4 regions of the Mesorhizobium sp. B2-5-11 genome follow, and region 4 is predicted to be linked to each of the others. Evidence: predicted binding sites of a transcription regulator. Region 4 holds the regulator's gene; each other region holds the start of a gene.
What was found. Region 4 encodes LexA, which represses DNA repair genes until DNA is damaged. Its sites were predicted from a motif close to TGTTCNNNNTGTGTTCNG; they were not measured.
Positions count from the first base shown of each region.

Region 1: parE (DNA topoisomerase IV subunit B) is a predicted target of LexA. The motif match lies at 1,193-1,210, and genes of this name have one in related genera.
Region 2: dinB (DNA polymerase IV) is a predicted target of LexA. The motif match lies at 698-715, and genes of this name have one in related genera.
Region 3: uvrA (excinuclease ABC subunit UvrA) is a predicted target of LexA. The motif match lies at 1,115-1,132, and genes of this name have one in related genera.

Region 1 is NZ_VFUK01000003.1:559,416-561,616, forward strand. It holds gene parE (DNA topoisomerase IV subunit B) at 1-1,123, opposite strand, end outside; gene cpaB (Flp pilus assembly protein CpaB) at 1,359-2,201, shown strand, end outside.
Region 2 is NZ_VFUK01000004.1:141,678-143,878, forward strand. It holds gene FJ490_RS14570 (helix-turn-helix domain-containing protein) at 1-221, shown strand, start outside; gene FJ490_RS14575 (hypothetical protein) at 366-602, opposite strand; gene dinB (DNA polymerase IV) at 744-1,985, shown strand; gene FJ490_RS14585 (sterol desaturase family protein) at 2,033-2,201, opposite strand, start outside.
Region 3 is NZ_VFUK01000011.1:111,405-113,605, reverse strand. It holds gene FJ490_RS26965 (ATP-dependent Clp protease proteolytic subunit) at 1-195, shown strand, start outside; gene FJ490_RS26960 (hypothetical protein) at 292-573, shown strand; gene uvrA (excinuclease ABC subunit UvrA) at 1,282-2,201, shown strand, end outside.
Region 4 is NZ_VFUK01000001.1:1,335,469-1,337,669, forward strand. It holds gene FJ490_RS06840 (TetR/AcrR family transcriptional regulator C-terminal domain-containing protein) at 1-461, opposite strand, end outside; gene lexA (transcriptional repressor LexA) at 929-1,672, shown strand; gene FJ490_RS06850 (ComEC/Rec2 family competence protein) at 1,666-2,201, opposite strand, start outside.

The DNA of each region.
Region 1 (2,201 bases), on a different contig from region 4:
ACACCGACAGCATGCCCGCCGCCGAGATCATGACGTCTTCCGAAGTGACGATCGAGGCGCGCTTGTTGCCGACGAGGTCGGCATAGGCGCGCAGGCCGCGCGTCAAGACGTTGCGGAAGCCGGCCTCGTGGGTGCCGCCTTCGCCGGTCGGGATGGTGTTGCAGTAGGAGTTGATGAAGCCGTCGCCGCCGAACCAGGTCACCGCCCATTCCAGCGAGCCATGGCCGCCTTGCCTGTCGCTCTTGCCGGCGAAGATTTCGCGCGTTACCTGGAATTCGTCGCCGAGCGACGCTTTCAGATAGTCCTTGAGGCCGCCGGGAAAATGGAATTCGGCCTTGGCCGGAGTGGTGTCCTTTTCCTTGATCAGCGAAGGATCGCAGGTCCATCGGATTTCGACGCCGCCGAACAGATAGGCCTTCGAGCGTGTCATGCGGTAGAGCCGCGCTGGCTCGAACGCGGCACCCTTGCCGAAAATCTGCTCGTCGGGATGGAAGCGGGTCCTGGTGCCGCGCCGGTTGTGAACTTCGCCAAGGTGCTCGAGGCCGCTGACCGGGATGCCGCGCGAGAAGCGCTGCCGGTAAAGTTGCCGTCCGCGCGCGACTTCGACTTCGAGATGATCCGACAGTGCGTTGACCACGGAGACGCCGACGCCGTGCAGGCCGCCCGAGGTTTCATAGACCTTGCTATCGAACTTGCCGCCCGAATGCAGTGTCGTCATGATCACTTCGAGCGCTGGCTTCTTGAACTTCGGATGCGGATCGACGGGAATGCCGCGGCCATTGTCGGTGACGGTGAGAAAGCCGTCAGCCGAAAGCTCGACATCGATGAATGTGGCATGGCCGGCAACCGCCTCGTCCATCGAGTTGTCGATAACCTCGGCGAACAGATGGTGCATGGCCTTGTCGTCGGTGCCGCCAATATACATGCCCGGACGGCGCCGCACGGGCTCCAGGCCTTCGAGTACCTCGATATCGGCGGCGCTGTAGCCCTCTGAGCCGTCACGAGACGCCGCCGCCGGACGCTTGGCTGCCGCCTGCACCAGCGGATCGGCCGGACGCGCCGGTGTGCGAACCGGTTGCGGCTGCTTCTCCAGATTGCCGAAAAGATCGTTGTTGTCGTCCATGCCTGCCATAGAGCCCAAGCTGCGAATCACCCGCCGATACTGCCACGCTTTTCAGCGCCAAGCGACGGAGGTTCCTGTTACGTTCGGGGATTAACCCCCTCTTATCCTAAAACCATTCGATAACCAAGCCGGCGGAAATCAGGCGGATAGCCAGCGAGAAGATTCCTGATTCTTTAACAATGCCGCCTAGCGTGAGCCAACATAACAAGAAACTACGGGCACCAGGGGTTTGGGCGTGAGGGGCAAGGCCATAACGATGATCGGCATCGCCGCCGTTTTCGGCGCAATCTCGATCTTTGCCGCGGATTTCTGGGTCAAGCGCCAGGCCAGGGCCGACGCCGAGGAGAAAACCGCGTCGATCGCGGCGCCCGCCGCGCCGACGGTCGAATTCAAGACCATCGTGGTGGCGAATGCACCGTTGCGGTACGGCATGGATCTCGACCGCGCGAAACTCAGCGAAATTCCGTGGCCGCAGGATTCGCTGCCGCAGGGCGCCTTCGCCACCATCGATGGACTGCTCGGGGACGGCAACCGCGTGGTGCTGTCGCCGATCGAGGTCAACGAACCGGTGCTGCTTACAAAGCTGTCCGGCCCGAATGGCCGCGCCACGCTCTCCAACATGCTGACGCCCGGCATGCGGGCCGTCACCATCCGCACCGACGAGATCGCGGGCGTCGGCGGCTTCGTCACGCCGGGCGACCGGGTCGATGTCGTGCTGACGCGCGATGCCGGCGAAATCCAGGAAGTGGCCAAGAATGCGCAAGGCGCCGCCGGTTCGACCATCACCTCAGAGATCGTCGTTGCCGACGCGAAGGTGCTGAGCGTCGGGCAGGGCGCCGACGAGCGCCAAACGACGCCGCAGGTGGCCAATTCCATAACCATCGAGGTGACCACCGAAGGCGCGCAGAAAGTGGCGCTGGCCCGCACTGTCGGCACGCTGTCGCTGTCGCTTCGCTCCGCCAGCGAGGGCGGCGAGGGCAAGGACGGTGTCACCACCATCTCCTCCTTTGGCGGATCGGTGGCGGGCAAGGCGCAGGCCGCAGCCGGCTCGCTGTTCGACGCCGTGGCAAAGGAGCCG
Region 2 (2,201 bases), on a different contig from region 4:
TCACCCGCAGCGGTGATCCCACGCATGGGCTGAAGGCGATCTATCGCCTGACCGAGGCCGGCATCGACCTTGTGCCCGTGCTGGCCACGCTCGGCGCCTGGGGCAGCAAGCACCGCAAGGCCGACGATGATCTGGCAAGGATCGCCGATAAGCTCGCTGCCGACGGCGAGCCGGCGCTGGAGCGCCTCAAGCAGGCGCTGCGGGCGGAGCATCTCGGTTGATGGATGTCGCCAAGGCGGCCTCGGGGACAACGACCCGCACAGGCAACGCGCCTCAGAAAGCGCGTCACGGCCCTCTGTTCGGAATAGCGCAAAAACAAGCAATTGGAACGGTTGCGTGATGCATTGCAGCACGCCGGCGACGAGCTATGGCGTGCGCAATATGTCGGCGCCCGCCTGCTCATCGAACAGCACGGCGCAGCCGCACTGCAGCGCGACTTCACTCAGCGCATTCGCGACTGTTTCGTCGGCCGAGACGAAATCGCCGGTCAGCACCCGCAATTCCTCCACGGCCTTGGCCATCGAAACCAGCCGCCCCGCGGCGCGGTCGGTCGAGCAGGCGTTGACGACGCAAACCAGATCGATCATTTCAAAGTTGCCCATGCTAGCCTCCGCACGCGGCGCCCTTCGGCCGTCAACGCGATTGTGAGCGACAATGTTCCGGCGGATCGCGACCTCGCTTGACAGCGAGCAATGTTTGTTCTCTTTATGTTCCATACTCTACAACGTCGCGAGGAACCGGGGATGGAGCCCACCATCCTGCATGCCGATCTCGACGCTTTCTACGCCTCGGTCGAGCAGCTTCTCGACCCCTCGCTGCGCGGCAAGCCGATCGCGGTCGGCGGCGGCGTCGTGCTCGCCGCCTCCTACGAAGCCCGCGCCTTCGGCGTGCGCGGCGGCATGCCGGGGCGCAAGGCGCGCGAGCTCTGCCCGCAGTTGATTTTCGTCGGCGGAAATTTCCGCGACTACCAGCGGCTCGGCGACGCCGCGATGAAGGTGCTCGACGATTTCACGCCGCTGGTCGAGCGCATCTCCATCGACGAGGCCTTCGCCGATGTCGCCGGTTGCACGCATCTGTTCGGCCAGCCGCGGGAGATCGCCTCGACCATTCGCCGCCGCGTGCGAAGCGAACTCGGCCTGCCGATCTCGATCGGCGTGGCGCGCACCAAGCACCTGGCCAAGATCGCCTCGCAGGTGGCCAAGCCCGATGGGCTGGTGGTGGTCGAGCCCGGCACCGAGATCGCCTTCCTGCATGACCTGCCGGTCTCCCTGATGTGGGGCGTCGGCCCGGCGACCAGCGCGCGGCTGGCCGAGATCGGCGTCCAGACAATCGGCGAACTGGCCAGGACGCACAGCGGCGCGCTGGCGCGGCTGCTCGGCCCTGCCGCCGGCGAAAAGCTTGCCGCCTTGTCGTGGAACCGCGATCCGCGCAAATTGGAAACACGTCGCCGCGCCCATTCGGCCGGTGCCCAGTCGGCGCTTGGCCGCAAGCCGGCACTGGAATGCGTCTACATACCCGTCCTGCTGCATCTGGCCGACCGGGTCGCCAGCCGGCTGCGCGCCAAGGCGCGCCCCGGCCGCACGGTGACGGTGCGCGTGCGCTTCGCCGACCTCAGCGCCGTCACCCGCTCGATCACGCTCGACCAGCCGATCTCGGCGACGGTGATGCTGGCCGAGATCGCGACAGACCTGGTGCGGGGCGTGCTTGCCGATCATCCGCATGACAGGACGATTTCGCTGCTGGCGATCTCGGTCTCGCATCTGGAGGAAAGTGCCGAATTGCAGCTCGAACTGCCGCTCGGCCTCGCCGACGAAAAGCGCCGCCCCGGCACCAGGAAGGGCCTCGCACGCTTCGGCGCCGACCGCGCCATCGACAAGATCCGCGAGCGTTTCGGCAAACAGGCCGTCGGCTACGGCACCGTGGCGCTGGAGGCGGCCCGCTCGGTGCCCGACGAGTTCAGGGAATTGGCGCAGAAGGAATTGTAAGCGGGAATGGCTGTCTGCGCTTCCCGAATGGCGCACACCAGTTGGCTTCAGAGCCGCATCGTGCCGAAGACCCGATCCCAGAACAGCGACGTCACGCCGAAATTGACGTTTTCGTCGACATGATGATGCAGCGCGTGGCGGCGCTTCAGCGTGTAGAGATAGCTCGGATGAGTGGGATGCCAGTGATGGATCACATGGTGGATGCTGACGTACCAT
Region 3 (2,201 bases), on a different contig from region 4:
TCGGACATCCAGCGTCACGCCGAAGGCATCCTGCGCACCAAGCGGCAGATGACCGAGCTCTATGCGCGCCATTGCGGCCGCACCTATGAAGAGGTCGAGCGCACGCTCGACCGGGACTATTTCATGACCGCCGAGGAAGCGAAGGCATGGGGTCTCGTCGATCATGTCTACGACACCCGCAAAAAGGCGGCGTGACCGGCACAAGCACGATGAATTGCGACGGCCCCGCCGTCCGGCGATTTGATGACCGCCGGTCTGGCCACCTCGGCGGGGCGGCGCTATAACCGGCCGATGATCGACAGCCGCTTATTCCAACCTTGGCGTCTTGCCGTCACTATTTTCGCCGGTGCGCTCATGCTGGCCGGCGGCGCCTTTGCCAACGACAGCCAGAAAGGCAGCCTGCCCGGTGTGGCCGGCGATTATCGCATCGCCAAGCCGGCCCCGCAGCCCGAACCCGATGACGCCTTCCCCGCCAACGGCAACGGCCGGTTCAAGATCGGCGATACCGATGTCAGGATTTCCGGCAGCATCACGGTCGATGTCGGCGCCGGCGGGATCAAACCGCCGCGGTAGCTGACATGTCGGGGCCGTCATTACCTCCGCGTTCCCCCAAAAGAGCAGCCCCGCCGTGCTTTTAGCAAACGGACGGGGCTTTTCTGGATCTATAATCCAATCTTTCGCCGGGAATGTTTTACCGGCTTTCGATTTCGGATGCTTCGCGGCGTTCAGCCGACGATCCGACCAGTAGTCTCTGATTTTGGTGCATCCGGCAGGGTCACGTCGGAAGGCGCTCGCGTCTCCCTGGCATTCATGCCTGCCGCGGCTCCAGTCACTGCTGGAGCCTCAAGGGACTGTCCGGTGGCGTCATGCTCCACTCCTGTGTCCATTGCGACAATCGTCGTCAGAAGCACTGATCGCAATAGCCCGCGGCGTCTCGCAGGCCGCCTTTGGGCGACGAGGCCATCGAAAGACAGCCGGCTTCATTGACCTGTGGAGTCTGCTCCCCTCAGCCGGGGACGTCAACCGCTCGATGTCCGATCGGAAAAAATGTGATCGAGCGACATATCCCCTGATGGGAACCACGCCGCCTGCTCCACCGCTTTTGTCAGGAGCGTGTTCGGTCTTTGTTCTTTCCGCTTGCCCGTTCGTGCGAAAGACGGTTAAACGACTTGGTCGAGAATTGTGGCGTCTCTCGACGCGGCGGCAAAAATACCTACATAGGGGACGGCCGGGGAAAACCCGCCGATCCCACAAATTCCAGATCTGAGGCGGCGACCGGCAATGGCCGACCATAAATATCTTTCCATTCGCGGGGCGCGCGAACACAATCTGAAGAATGTCGATCTCGACCTGCCGCGTGACAGCCTGATCGTCATGACGGGCCTGTCGGGCTCCGGCAAATCGTCGCTTGCCTTCGACACCATCTATGCCGAAGGCCAGCGCCGCTATGTCGAGAGCCTGTCGGCCTATGCGCGGCAATTCCTCGAAATGATGCAGAAGCCGGATGTCGACCAGATCGACGGCCTTTCGCCGGCCATCTCCATCGAGCAGAAGACCACTTCGAAGAACCCGCGCTCGACGGTCGGCACCGTCACCGAGATATACGACTACATGCGGCTTCTGTTCGCGCGTGTCGGCGTACCCTATTCGCCCGCCACCGGACTGCCGATCGAGAGCCAGACGGTGTCGCAGATGGTCGATCGCGTGCTGGCGGTCGAGGAAGGCACGCGCCTGTTCATCCTGGCGCCGATCGTGCGCGGCCGCAAAGGCGAGTACCGCAAGGAATTGCTCGAGCTGCAGAAAAAGGGATTTCAGCGCGTCAAGGTCGACGGCGTCTTCTATGAGATCGCTGATGTGCCGCCACTCGACAAGAAATACAAGCACGACATCGACGTGGTCGTGGACCGCATCGTCGTGCGCGGCGACCTCGCAACGCGCCTTGCCGATTCCATGGAGACCGCGCTGAAGCTCGCGGAGGGGCTGGCGGTAGCGGAGTTCGCCGACAAGCCGCTCGATGCCAGTCAGACGGGCGAGGATTCGGTCAACAAGTCGAAGAACGAGACGCATGAGCGCATCCTGTTCTCGGAAAAATTCGCCTGTCCGGTCTCCGGCTTCACCATTCCCGAGATCGAGCCCAGGCTGTTCTCGTTCAACAACCCGTTCGGCGCCTGCCCGACCTGCGACGGGCTGGGCAGCCAGCG
Region 4 (2,201 bases):
TCGGCAGGATCGTCACAGGCGATCAGGCCGGCCCGACTTGCGGTTCGAAGCAGGTCGCCAACAAGCGGCATTATGGTATTGCGGCCGAATTGCGCGATCGATTGGCCAAGCGTGCCTGTATCGTTGACGTCGCCGGCCGCGGCGCGATTGAGCGCCACCGCCTTGTCGCCCGTCACGAGGGTCAGCAGGACTGGCCCGAGCAAGTTCAGGGTTTCGAGCGGATCGCGCGCCTGGTGAAGGGCGTCCTCCAGCAGCTTCCTTGCCTCTCCCGCATTGGCTTCGATCAAGGATCGAAACAGGGTCTGCTTGTTGCCGTACCAGTTGTAGAGGGTTTCGTTCGAGGCCGATGCCCGCTTGGCGATAGCAAGCAGGGAGGCGCTCTTGTAGCCGGTTTCCCGGAGCACCGCATAGGCGGCCTCCTCTATCCGTTCGCGTCGCGCGGCCTGCTTCGGCGTGGTCATTGGTGTTCCTCTTCGAAAACCGTACATTATTATACGGTTTCGTCAAGCGAACGGGAAGCAAGGAGCGAGCGAACGCAGCCCATCGCGACCAGTGGTGGTGCCTCGTCGTTTTCCGGCGGGAAGTTGGCATTTTGGTTTCGTTTCGTTCACGAGCCGCAGGGGTTTCTAATCCGCCCAAACGCACCCCGCACCTGCCGGTCACCCAGCTTGCAGGCATGTGCCAAGAGTGGAGACCGGTCGGGCCACAGGCCATTAACCAAAATAGTTTCAAAGGGCCCGGGAGCGCATTGACGACGGACCGCGCTGGCAGGATGCTGGCTGCGGGAGGGCATTTCGTTTCCGTCGCCTTAACAAATTCATTAAACTTTAAATGGTTGCGGAACACAACTGGAACAGATAGTGTTTGTTCTGGGTTTGTTTTCTGATTCTGGTTCCAGACCCTTTGTGCAATGCCTTTGGGGGCCGCCATGCTCACGCGCAAGCAACATGAACTCTTGATGTTCATCCATGAACGGCTGAAGGAAAGCGGCATTCCGCCGTCCTTCGACGAGATGAAGGAAGCGCTGGACCTCGCCTCCAAGTCGGGAATTCATCGGCTGATCACGGCGTTGGAGGAGCGCGGCTTCATTCGCCGCCTGCCCAACCGGGCGCGCGCGCTGGAGGTGCTGCGCCTGCCGGACTCGATCGCGCCGGGTCTTAACGCGGCAAAGAAGTTCTCCCCGAGCGTCATCCAGGGCAGCCTCGGACAGGGCAGCAGCCCTAGCCGGCAGATCAAGCCGGCGACGTCTTCGCGTCTGCCCGCTGCCGGCAATGACGACGATGCGGTTTCAGCGGTGTCGATCCCGGTCATGGGTCGCATCGCAGCGGGTGTGCCGATCGACGCCATCCAGCATCAGACGCATTCCATTTCAGTGCCGCCTGACATGATCATGGGCGGCGAACACTATGCGCTGGAGGTCAAGGGCGATTCGATGATCGAGGCCGGCATTTTCGACGGCGACACGGTCATCATCCGCAATGCCGACACCGCAAGTCCCGGCGAGATCATCGTGGCCCTGGTGGACGAGGAGGAAGCAACGCTGAAGCGCTTCCGCCGAAAGGGTGCTTCGATTGCGCTCGAGGCTGCCAATCCGGCCTATGAAACACGTATTTTCGGACCGGACAGGGTCAAGGTGCAAGGCAAGCTGGTCGGCCTGATCAGGCGCTACTGAGCGGGGTCGGCGGTGGGCTTTTCGGGTTTACGGTAAGGCGGCAGTCCCCTTGCCTCGCGTGAGAATTTCCGCTGTTCGTGCCAAGGCCGATATGGCCTGTCGACGGCAAAGCTGACCCGTGCCGGTGCCGTCGCCGATTGCTGGTCGAAGAAGACGGCGGCACTTCCCTTACGAGCGAGCTGCCGCTTGGTGATGACGAGAACCAGCGGATTGTGGCAGGGATCGTAGCCCGCGGGGTCGTTGATGACGATCAGATCCGCATAGGAGCAGGCCCTCCAGGCGTCCTTGCGATCCTCCACCTGCGCGATGATCGCCCCCGAGGTATGCCGGGCCATGCACAGGCCCGTGAAGCAATAGAAAGGCGCTCCCGCCGGAAGTTGCGCGGAATCGAAGATGTCGAACTGTCGGTCTCCGCTGTCGAACAGTTCCGGCGCAACGATGGTTTCGGACTTCAGCGCGCGTTTCCAATTATCGACGGTGAATTCGTTCGGGCGCGCCCGGTTGATCGCGAGCTCACCGCCGCCGATCG